Regions from separate parts of the Paenibacillus sp. FSL R10-2782 genome, predicted to be linked through region 2. Evidence: riboswitches for the same ligand, from Rfam matches in the RefSeq annotation. Region 2 holds a riboswitch; each other region holds the start of a gene.

Region 1 (4,019 bases), 1.4 Mb from region 2:
GGAAACGGGAAAAGGATGAGATTTTAAGTGATTTGAGCACCCGTTTTATGGATCGCAAGCTGTATAAATATGTAGAGATTGAAAATATGGATACAGATACCATTGACGACATTCGGACAGCGCTGAAGCAGGTTGGTTTGCATCCCGAATATGATCTGGAAATTGATTTTCCGACGGATCTTCCTTATGATGTGTTTCGTCAGGGTGGGTCGACGGATAACCAGATTTTACTCCTTGGACGTAAAGGAGAGGTGAGAGAAATTTCCGAAGTATCGGAAATTGTGCGCTCCATTAGCGGTATTCACCGAGGTAAATATCACATGTACTATCCCCAAAACAAATTGGATGGGGTAAAGGACAAGCTTCCTGCCGAAATAAGGAATTATTTTGTCAAACAATAGACAAATATATGCTAATAAAAGTAAAAAAGGAGACAAAAGCTTTGAATTTATTTGACACTCATACTCATTTGGATGCCCCGCAATTTGACGAAGATCGGGAAGAAGTAATAGCACGTGCTGTCGAAGCGGGAGTAACCCGCATGATTAATATCGGATTTAACCGTGAGACCATTCCGTCTACCATGAATTTGGTCGAAACGTATGATTTTATTTATGCGGCGATTGGATGGCACCCACAGGATGCGATTACGATGCAGGAGGGAGATCTGGAATGGATTGCATCGTTATGCAGTCATAAGAAAGTCGTGGCGATCGGGGAGATTGGTCTGGATTATTATTGGGACACATCACCCAAGGATGTACAGCATCGGGTGCTACGCAACCAGATTGGACTGGCTCGTGAGCTGAACATGCCAATTGTCATCCATAACCGGGATGCGCATGAAGATATTGTTAAGATTTTGCGTGAAGAAAAAGCGAGTGAGGTTGGCGGAGTCATGCATTCCTTTTCGGGAAGCTGGGAGACGGCTAAAATGGTGCTGGATATGGGCTTTCATCTCTCTTTTGGCGGGCCGATAACGTTCAAAAATGCCAAGCAGCCAAAGGAGGTACTCGCACAGGTGCCGCTGGACCGTCTGCTCATTGAAACGGACGCTCCCTATCTAACACCTCATCCGTTCCGCGGGAAGCGAAATGAGTCCGCACATGTGGGACTGGTCGCAGAGGCGGCTGCCCAAATCAAGGGGATTACGTTGGAGGAATTAGTGTCCATAACGACCCAAAATGCCTTGGAACGATTTGACATTAAGTGAAAAAGGGAAGAAATCAATCAAAATAAAGAGATAGACGAAGCTAATCATGAATTTGTTGCAGGAAACTCAAGAATATTACAATATTTTAACCGAATATTTTGAAAAATGTACTTGAAACCTGCTTTACAACATGCATAGAAACAGGATATCATCTTTTCAGTGAATTGTTGTTTGAGTGTAAACATCAACAGTTCATTTCATGAACCAGTCTCGCTGAGTCCCTTTTACAGGGAACGGGGGAACCGATATGGCTTACAGTACGTCCGGCGTATGGGCAAGAAGGGAACGTCTCTTCCGCCAGCCGGCTCGACCGAAATTCTTTTCCCGGATGGGATTGAACAGGTGGAGGGGCCGTATTTCGATTTCTTTCTGGGTCTTCGGGGTGAATGTGAAGGCAACCGCCATGAGCGGTTGACCCAAGCTAGGGCGTCTCTCTACGTCCGAACCCGACAGCTAACCCCGTAAGCGTAACAAGAGAGAAGCCATCTCGTGCATGATTTTTCCGCATATTCGCACATGCCGGAAGCCACGAAAGAGCTCTCTAAGTCTCTTTTCTGGCTTTTTTTGTTGTGAATAAAAGAAAATCTGTCATCATACTGTGATTAAACAGGGGAGGACAGCATGCCGCGAAGACGGGTACATGGTGCAGGACAGTCGCATTACGGGCTTGTCTTGTAGAAAATCTGTTATAGTCACGTCAATCTCAACTATGTCTTACTCCAGACGGCGGGCTATGTAAGGAGGACGGAGGAAATGGGCATTTTCCAAAAAGAGGAGACCCATGAGTCACGCTCATCCAGCATGTCTTACGTATTGCGTTGGAAGCAGGAAAATGTGCGCCAGGCTGCTTTGGTTGCTATTTTTCTAATCTCACTAACGATTATGATTTCAATTCTGGTGTACACTGAGTCTAAAAAACAGGTCTTTTTTGTCATCGACGGTAAGGCATCTGCGGTAGAAACTCGGCAATCCCAGCTCCAAGATTTGCTCAAAGAGCATTCGATTTCGCTTCAGCCGCATGATACGGTATCAATGCCGCTGAACGGAGCAGTACAGGATGGGGATCGCGTTGTCATCAAACGTGCCAATCAGGTCAAAGTATCCTTAGCCAATAAGACGAAAAAGTTGTACACAACAGAAAATACAGTAGAGGGCGCCATTCGCACCTCGGGCTATAAATTATCGTCAAATGATAAAGTTTATCCTGCTCTAGATGCTCCTGTTTCGTCTAACATGGACATAAAAATCGTCCGTGTGAAGAAACAGCAGGTCGAACAGAAGCAACAGGTACCTTATCAGGTCATCAAAACGGCCGATCCAAGTCTCTATAAAGGCGATAATCGGGTTATCCAAAGCGGTAAAAAAGGTGTTGTGGTCCAGCATGTTCAAAAGGTATACCATGACGGAAAATTGGTATCCAAGCAGCTGGTAAACAAGGAAGTCGCGCAGAATCGTGTGGATAAGGTGATTGCAGTAGGAACGAAGAAAAAGCCGGTCGTTCTGGCTGCTTCCGTTGGTCCTGAAGATGCCATTAAGTCTACACGGGTTAGTTCAGGCAATGCTGTCCGTAAAGCAGGTGTGAATTTTAATTACAGCAAAGTGTTACAAAACGTCTCCATGACGGCGTATTCGTCACAGGAGCCAGGTATCGGTACACGTACTGCATCCGGCTCACGTGTCACGGAAGGACGCACCATCGCTGTCGATCCGAATGTGATTCCAATCGGCTGGTGGGTGTATATTGAAGGGGTGGGCTTCCGCCGTGCGGAGGATACCGGTGGCGCGATTAAAGGCCACAAAATCGATGTGTATTATGAGAGTTTGAGTCAAGCCAATCAGTTTGGTCGGAAGCACGGTAAAACCGTCTACGTGATTGGACCCGAGAAGCCTGAAATGAACTAAAAACGTGTTGTATATGTTAAGGGCAATGCGATAGTATTAACATCATAGTTATACCATGCTAAGAAGAGGATATCCTCTTCTTATTTTGTTTTCAAAAGCAGGGAAAGATGAATATAGCTTACTGTGTAGCAGTGGAGGGAAACGCAAATGATCAAGGAAGTGATCGTGGTAGAGGGTCGGGATGATACGGTGGCTATTCGTCGTGCTGTCGAAGCGGATACGATAGAAACGGGCGGCTCAGCCATTAATAAAATGACGCTGCGCAAAATTGCGCTGGCGCAGGAGCGGCGGGGTGTCATTATTTTGACCGATCCCGATCATGCAGGGGAGCGTATCCGCAAAATTATCGCCTCCAAGGTGCCCGGCTGCAAGCAGGCCTTTATACCAGAGGCAGAAGCGACGCGCAAAGGGGATATTGGCGTGGAGAATGCCTCGCCTGAAGCGATCAGACATGCTCTCGCACGGGTGCATACGACGGTGGAAGGGGCCGATCCGCTAATCGATTGGGCGGACCTGATTGACGCCGGACTGATCACCCACCCGAATGCTGCTGCACGACGTATGGCTTTGGGTAATGTGCTGGGTATTGGTTACTGTAACGGTAAGCAGCTACATAAACGGCTCGCTGTGTTCCAGATCAGCCGTGAGGAGTTTGCCGGTGCGCTGGCACAAATTGAAAGTGAAGGAATGTGATATCCGTATGACAGGGATTCAAGATATAGCAACACCGCGGCGCACGAAGGAAATTATTCAGCGGCACGGGTTTTCGTTCAAAAAGAGTTTGGGACAAAATTTTTTGATTGATCAAAATATTCTGAACAAGATTGTGAATGCTGCGGGATTGGACGACACGAAGGGCGCCCTTGAGATCGGTCCGGGGATTGGCGCTTTGACCGAGAAGCTG
Region 2 (4,019 bases):
AGCACAAAGGCCAGCGGCAGGAAAATCCGTATAATCGCTTTGATAAAATCCTGAAAAAAGTTGCCCATTCCTTCTCCGCGCCGCGTCAATCCCCTCATAAAAGCCGCAGCAACCGAAAAACCGGAAGCAGCCGAAGTGAACATCATCATCGTAACAAACGCCATCTGTGTCAGGTACGTAAGTCCGCTTTCTCCGCTATAATGCTGGAGATTCGTATTGGTCATAAAGCTGATCACCGTGTTAAAGGCCAGTGACGCCTCCATATTGCCGTTTCCCACCGGATTACCGGGGAGCAGTCCCTGCAAGCGCAGCAGCACATAGCTGATCGCCACAAGCACGACATTCGTAGCAATAAAGCTCATCACATACGTGGTCCAACGCATGCTCTCCAGCTTTTTCAATCCTATAACCTTATAAATCAGCTTCTCCGTTCCGCCAAACACCCGATCCGTCCGATTCGGTTCGTTGGAGAATACATGATATATATAGGTGCCCACTGGTTTCACCAGGAGCAGCAATATCACAATCACAATTCCAATTTGCAGCAGCTCCATCATCTATTCCCTCCTCCAAAATACTCCTGCGTTTGGAACAACAGACGGGTTCATCGCACCGGTCGATTGCACACGTTTGCGAAAACCCGCTGCCTCTGATGCTTCACTCATGATCTGCTGTCCCCCGCCCGCTTGATCCTGTTTAGCTGATTAGAACTTTTCAGGATTCAGGAGTGCGTAGATTAAATACACAAATACAATAGCAGTAAGCGTAAGCATAACTATCATCCTTTTCGCCCTCCCTTGGAGGTCTGCGCATCACACCAGCGTACAAACAGCAGTATCACTCCGTAACTCACAGCCATCACGAGCAGCATGTATATATCCATCATGTTCATACCCTCCCGTACCAATCCTTAATTCATCATTCTTACACTCTTGTAAAATCGCTATACAACTAAATTCGCAAATTTTAATGTATACCAGCATACCTAAGCGACTATCCGTTCAGCAGGAAACCCACCTCTCCATTCAAAGTGTAGATCACATGGTCTGCTCCCAAACCTCGATAAATCCCTTGAGGATTACAGCCTTGTGTAATGACATAGACCGAATCTGATGTCAGCGGCCGGCATATTTGCAGAAAACGGCACGTCAGATTCAAGCTGTTCTCAAACAAATACACGCAGCCAATTTCTTTTTTGGGAAAATTCCATTTCCCCGCTTGCATCGTATTGATGCGCACAACATGCTCCACACCCATTTTTTTGAGCTGTCGTTCCTCCTGAGCGCTATTCGTCAGAACCGCAAACGCCAGTTTTTTGTACATAAGCAATTTCACAAAATTTCTGCCCGATTCATTCGGTGCAGTGACAATGATTAGCCGACCTTCCATCAGTAGCTCCTCTCCCGGTATAAAAAGACAACAAAAAGAAGCCAAAGGAAAAAGGCTTTCCTCCGGCTTCTTACGTAACCATGATAAAATAAACCATGGCTGCACACGGCGGTTTGTTGCCTCTCCCTGTACGCTTACGAGGTTAGCTGTCGGATTCGGACGTGAGAGTCGCCCTATTTCTGGCACTTGGCCAGAAAATTCACCCCATGAGACACACGGCCCTTTAAAAGCCGAATAGATCTCCTTTGGTTCCCCCGCTTTTGCAACTGCAAAATTCAGCGCTATAGACAATTCGTTGCTGCTTCATTCACTTCATTTGAAATTACGTCTTGAATCATACACCCGCGCAAGGAACACTGTAAAGCTCACCTGCAGGGTTATAAATCGGTCTTTGGAGCATAAAAGATTAATAATAGCGCTTACAACATAAATATCCTTCTCCCAGCTCCTTCAATCTCGGTTTTTCATCCCTTTTCGAAAATGAAGAGGCATGTCAATATTGGCGTATGGGGAGTATTTTTTGTAAAAGAGAAAGAAAAAGTGCTGTATGTACCTGATAAACGCCGATTGAACCTGTTTTCACCATGAGAAACACCGCTATTTGCCCCATTTGCAGTGCCATTTGCCGTTTTGGACAAAATACGATTTTACAGTAGCAGATGGCGCATTACATCTATTTATAGACTTGCAGCCCTTCGTTAAATTTCTTACAATTTAATTGTAGAATATCAAATTAGGAGGAAAACCATGACCGTTTATGAATATGATGCACAAACCCTGCAAGGGAAAGAGCTTCCGTTGTCCACATACGAAGGAAAAGTGCTGCTTATCGTGAATACAGCCAGCAAATGCGGGCTAACCCCCCAATACAAGGCGCTACAAGAGCTATATGACCAATACCATGAGCAGGGTCTTGAAATCTTGGGGTTTCCCAGCAACCAGTTTGCCAAGCAAGAGCCGGGCTCCAGCGAGGACATTTCGGAGTTTTGCCAGATTAACTATGGAGTTACGTTTCCGATGTTTGCCAAAATAGATGTCAATGGCGATCAGGCGCACCCTTTATTTCGCTACCTCACCCAAACAGCTCCGGGCGTATTAGGCTCCAAAGCGATCAAATGGAATTTTACTAAATTTTTGATTACACACGAAGGTAACGTATTTAAGCGCTATGCCCCACAGACAACTCCGGATAAATTGGCGGGGGACATCGAGAAGCTCTTGCAGCAAAGCTGACAGGCTTTTTCATCACCTTCTCACAAGCAGCCAATCCCAATGGCTGCTCCTGTGGATAGGAAAAAGGGATATTTTTGTTCAGCTTATATAACAAAAAAGCATCCAATCACGTCAAAAACGTGTCAGGATGCTTTTTAGCTGTGTCTTGCATGTAATGCGGTCGAGAGGACTCGAACCTCCACGGGCGTACGCCCACTACCCCCTCAAGATAGCGTGTCTGCCATTCCACCACGACCGCAAATTCTAATGTTTTGAGGCAACAGATTTATTATACTCCCTTATATTCTATTTGTAAACATAAATACAATAATATTTTATGAAGTGAAATAAACTAACACGTAAAAGCTATAAAAATATTTAATTTGACATATTAGTACTACAAGTGTAAATATATATTACATAATAACTCTAAAATTTTTCTTAATCCGTTTTGTGAGTTACTTAATATAACATAAATATTCTATTCCAAGGGGGCGAATCGCCTTGCACAAAGGCAATCGTTTGCTGAACTACGCATTGCTGTTGGACCCTTCCCTGCCTGTCGGTGGTTTCACTCGTTCCTACGGGCTGGAGGAGCTGTTTCGCAATGGCCGCTTAACCTGTTTGCAAGACCTGGAGCACTATGCCCGCACTGATCTGCACCCTCAGTTCACATCCCTCGATGGCATGGCTATCAAAAGCCTTTTTATCGCTGTTCAGCAAAATGATGGTTGGCGTATCGCCCTCATTGATAAAATGCTGCACGCCCAGCGTTCTTCCCTACAGCATGTGAAAGAGTCACGCCTATCAGGCCAACGCCTGCTCAAGCTCGCCAAAGCTTTGTACCCTTGGCTTGAATTTGACCGACTCGAAGCCACACTCATTCAATACAATGCGATGGGTACACTTGCTACCGTTCATAGCTGGATTAACGTTTCCCTTGGAAATGATGTAGAACAGACCATTCACGGCTATCTTGCTGCAGCAGTGTCCTTCTGCGTCGAAGATGCTTTCAAGCTGCTCAATCCCCCTTATGAGGAAAAGAATCCTGTTATTCAGCGAATGACCCACGAGCTTCTAGCCGCATGGAAGCAATACAATGTCCCTGAGTCAGAGCCAACCGTATTTCAGCGCGGCCTTCTGCATAGGCATTGGTCCAGCTCCTACATTACTCAGCCACCCTATATGAGCAGCAGCCATCAGCGCAGGTGAAATTCACTGATTCCTTCGTCCGCCCCCGTTATAAGCCTCGTGCATTCCCCTGATGCCTACTTTCACCATTCCAGCACCAACGACAAAAGCACTCCACCACTTTTTCTAGTGACAGAGTGCTTTTTTTCCAGAATACAACTGCAATTTCGTACAATTAACAGGCTCCAGACGGATTATCCAGACCATTGATCACTTAATTAAGTAAT
Region 3 (4,019 bases), 1.5 Mb from region 2:
TCTCTGCGGATCGACAGGTTTCATCCAACAACATCGTGGATATATTTTGGAAATATCGCAGCTTTTACGCTACGGGTATCGGCTACACGTTGTTGTTGTCTGCGCTCGGGGTACTGTTCGGATTTATCATTGGTCTGATCATCTCTCTGCTGCGGATGAGTGGTGTACGTATCATTGAATGGTTGGGTACAGCCTACGTAGAGGTACTTCGTGGTACACCTATGCTGGTACAGCTTATGATCATCCATTATGGAGTTGCTTTGACGCTGGGCGTCAATTTTACGCCACTTCAGTCCGGTATTATTACGTTATCTCTGAATAGCTCGGCATATCTGGCTGAAATTTTCCGTGCAGGTATCCAGGCAGTGGACCGTGGTCAGATGGAAGCGGCCCGTTCACTCGGTATGGGACGAGGCAAAGCTATGCGTCACGTCATTTTACCGCAAGCGTTCAAGTCTGTACTGCCTGCGATCGGCAATGAGTTTATTACGATTATTAAAGAGTCCTCCATCATTTCTACCATCGGTATGGTGGATATTATGTATCAGGCCCAAGTCATTAAGAACATCACCTACGAAGGATTAAGTCCGTTCGTCATCGCGGCTGCTATTTATTTTGTAATGACATTCAGCTTGTCGAAGCTGTTGGGTTTATGGGAAAGGAAGTTGAGAGCCAGTGATCACCGTTAAACAACTGCGTAAATCGTTCGGCAAAAATGAAATTTTAAAAGGCATTGATATAGATATTGCAAAAGGCGAGGTTGTTGTCGTCATTGGCCCGAGTGGTTCGGGGAAAAGTACATTTTTACGTTGTATGAATCTGCTGGAGCAGCCGACCGATGGGGAGATTTTGTTTGAGGGCGAGCCGATTACAGCCCGTGGTCATAATATTAATGCGACTCGTGAGAAAATGGGGATGGTGTTCCAGCATTTCAATCTGTTCCCGCACAAAACGGTGCTGCAAAATCTGACGCTTGCGCCAACTCAGGTTAGAGGCCAGTCAGCAAAGGAAGCGGAGAAAATTGCGCTGGAGCTGCTGCGTACCGTTGGGCTTGAAGACAAAAAGGACACCTATCCCAATCAGCTTTCCGGCGGACAGAAGCAGCGGATTGCGATTGCACGCGCCTTGGCGATGCAGCCGCATGTGATGCTCTTCGATGAGCCGACTTCTGCTTTGGACCCTGAAATGGTCGGGGAGGTGCTGGACGTGATGAAGAAGCTGGCTGAGGGTGGCATGACGATGGTCATCGTGACACATGAAATGGGCTTTGCCCGCGAGGTAGGAGACCGCATTATCTTTATGGATAACGGTCAAATTGTGGAGCAAGGTACACCGGAGCAGGTTTTTGGCACTCCAAGCCATGATCGTACCCGGGATTTTCTTGCCAAGGTTTTGTAAGAAATGAGCTTGTAAAGGCTATGAAGCAAGCCCTCCGCGGTGGAAGTTTGACGGGAGGGCTTTTTTCTTTTTTTGTCATCCTCGTTCAGATTTTTGTAACTGATTTCGATTTCATGATGACAAAATTGTAACAGATGTAGTATGATATTCGGGGTTCCCAACATTTTCATGCAGATAAGGTTACAAAATTGTGATATTATGCAGTGAGCCAAAACTTACCGGGGCAGCAGACAGCTACATTTAGACGCTGAATGCGGGACCCAAAACCATGGGAAGTGCGGGGGACGTAACAACGGCAGTAACTTCTGATCCGTCTTCATACGAATGGATGGAAGGTGCCTAGGGGTGAATTGCACAAGCATAGGGCTTCTCCTGAGTCCGAATCCGACAGCTAACTTCGCAGGCATAACAGAGGAGGTACATATCTTTTGAAACATCTTAAACGTATTGGAAAAACAATGAAATTTGCGGTGCTGGCAGCAGCCATTGCAGGATTGGCGCAGACAGCCGGGGTAGCCGACGCCGCTTCGCTTCATACCGCCAAGGAAGGTGATACCTTCTTTTTACTTGCTCAACGTTACGGGGTATCTGTAGAGAATCTGCAAAAGGAGAACCCAGATCTTGCTGCCAGCAATATATATGCAGGAGTACAAATTAAGGTGCCGGACGAGAACAAGGTAAAGGCTGCTTCGGATTCAAAGCCTCAGCTTCTTTCAGATAAAGCGCCGGCAGGTGACGGTCAACAAGTTGAAGCATGGGGCAAAACATTTAACTACAGCAAAGTAGTTGACGTGAAGGCTACAGCGTATTCCGCAGCAACCAGTGAAAATGGAAAATGGGGAGCGGTGGATTATTTCGGAAATCCGCTTAAGCTTGGTACGATTGCGGTTGACCCAAACGTAATTCCGTTGGGTACGAAAGTGTTGGTTACAGGCTATTCCCACCCGGGTTTGCCGGATCATTCTTTTGTAGCCGTAGCACGCGATAAGGGTAGCGCCATTACGGGGAAACGGATAGATATTTTCATTCCAGGCAGCCCATCTTTTGTGAGTGACTTTGGTTTTCAGAATGTGAAGCTGTACGTCATTGATAAATAGGCTGTATAAGCAAATGAATTAAGTTTACATAATATATATTATGTAAACTATAATCTGTGATCTATAATCAAATAACTTAATCGCAGGTTCAGGATTCATATATGGGTTTTGTCGATTAAAAAAGGGCTGTCTTGACGAGCAGAATGCATCTGCTGGTAAGACAGCCCTTTTAATGTTATTTCCGCTCCGAGGTATGAAGTAGCCGTGGAACCGTGACAAATTTGTAGCCCTTGGCTTTCAGCGACTGAATGAGACCCGGCAGGGATTGAACAGTGCCTTTCAGATTGGAACTTTGACCTCCACCTGCATGCATTAAAATGATGGAGCCTGGTCCGGTAGCCGGGATCACATTACGCTGAATTTGTGTTTTACTGAGTCCCTTCCAATCGAGGGAGTCTACGTTCCAATTCACAATCATGTAGCCGTGACGACGCGCCCACTGGATCTGAGGCTCCGTAATTTCACCATAGGGTGGGCGGATCAGCTTGGGGCGAAAGCCAACGGTGGCCTCCAAAATATGTTCTGTTTTCTTAATCTGGTTGCGAAAGCGTTCCGGTGAAGCTTTCCTAAAATCCGGATGAGTATAGGAATGGTTGCCTAAGGCATGGCCTTCACGTACGATACGGCGAATCATGCCAGGGTGTTTTTCCGCACGGTGACCGACGATAAAGAAGGTTGCTTTAATCCCATTCGCTTGCAAAATGTCCAGAACCTGCGGCGTATACCGGGAATCGGGCACGTCATCAAAAGTCAGGGCAATTTGCTGAGTATGCGGACCGCACATTTTGAAAATATCCGCATGTTTTTTTCGAAGCATGGCTAATGTGGGAGTGGCTCGTTCTCTGCTCTTATGTGCTGAAGAAACAACAGCCGCTTCCTTGGGATGGGGCGTTCCGATATCGGGAGGCGCATCCGCGTGAACGGGAAAACTCGAAAATGCTAGTAACAGTGCCATGATTGGCAATAATCCCCTGTACGGCATATGTATCCCCCCTTTCCGTGCAGTGGTACCTTCTGTTGCTTTCATTTATTATGCACCTGACATATTGAAATTATGCTGCTAAACAGGTTAGACTATTGAGTGATTGAGTGGAAATGCCCTGTGGCAACGGATGTAAGTGAAGATCACGAAGCTAAAGGCACATATTCTATTAATCCTGACCGAAAACAGCAGCATTTTCGCAACTTTTAGCCTTTTAATGGATTCGGTATCCAGTGATAGCTGGTGTATAATGGGGTTGCAATTCATATTGTACAGAGATGGAATTAAAGGAAGGATGGATAAAAGTGACCGACTTGTTTACTCCTTATCAATTAAAGGGACTTTCTTTAAAAAATCGGATTGTAATGCCCCCGATGTGCCAATATAGTGTGGAGGCCAAAGATGGAAAGCCAAATGATTGGCATCATGTCCATTACGTTAGTCGGGCAGTAGGTGGTACCGGACTGATTATTGTGGAAATGACGGGGGTCCACCCGGATGGACGCATTACAGATCATGATCTGGGCATTTGGAGTGACGAG

Evidence for each region. A riboswitch is a leader RNA that binds a small molecule or an ion and turns the genes downstream of it on or off. The one in region 2 is predicted to bind cyclic di-AMP.
Region 1: another riboswitch for cyclic di-AMP. It lies ahead of NST83_RS00140 (G5 domain-containing protein); the one in region 2 lies ahead of NST83_RS06490 (hypothetical protein).
Region 3: another riboswitch for cyclic di-AMP. It lies ahead of NST83_RS13105 (3D domain-containing protein); the one in region 2 lies ahead of NST83_RS06490 (hypothetical protein).

Annotation. Positions count from the first base shown of each region.
Region 1 is NZ_CP151951.1:28,546-32,564, forward strand. It holds gene NST83_RS00130 (HD domain-containing protein) at 1-401, shown strand, start outside; gene NST83_RS00135 (TatD family hydrolase) at 443-1,213, shown strand; cyclic di-AMP (ydaO/yuaA leader) riboswitch at 1,415-1,697, shown strand; gene NST83_RS00140 (G5 domain-containing protein) at 1,967-3,115, shown strand; gene rnmV (ribonuclease M5) at 3,263-3,808, shown strand; gene rsmA (16S rRNA (adenine(1518)-N(6)/adenine(1519)-N(6))-dimethyltransferase RsmA) at 3,816-4,019, shown strand, end outside.
Region 2 is NZ_CP151951.1:1,401,458-1,405,476, reverse strand. It holds gene kdpA (potassium-transporting ATPase subunit KdpA) at 1-554, opposite strand, end outside; gene NST83_RS06490 (hypothetical protein) at 994-1,389, opposite strand; cyclic di-AMP (ydaO/yuaA leader) riboswitch at 1,505-1,680, opposite strand; gene NST83_RS06485 (glutathione peroxidase) at 2,137-2,622, shown strand; tRNA gene NST83_RS06480 (tRNA-Leu) at 2,778-2,860, opposite strand; gene NST83_RS06475 (urease accessory UreF family protein) at 3,124-3,813, shown strand.
Region 3 is NZ_CP151951.1:2,902,337-2,906,355, reverse strand. It holds gene NST83_RS13115 (ABC transporter substrate-binding protein/permease) at 1-689, shown strand, start outside; gene NST83_RS13110 (amino acid ABC transporter ATP-binding protein) at 676-1,398, shown strand; cyclic di-AMP (ydaO/yuaA leader) riboswitch at 1,647-1,819, shown strand; gene NST83_RS13105 (3D domain-containing protein) at 1,827-2,495, shown strand; gene NST83_RS13100 (polysaccharide deacetylase family protein) at 2,671-3,477, opposite strand; gene NST83_RS13095 (NADH:flavin oxidoreductase/NADH oxidase) at 3,783-4,019, shown strand, end outside.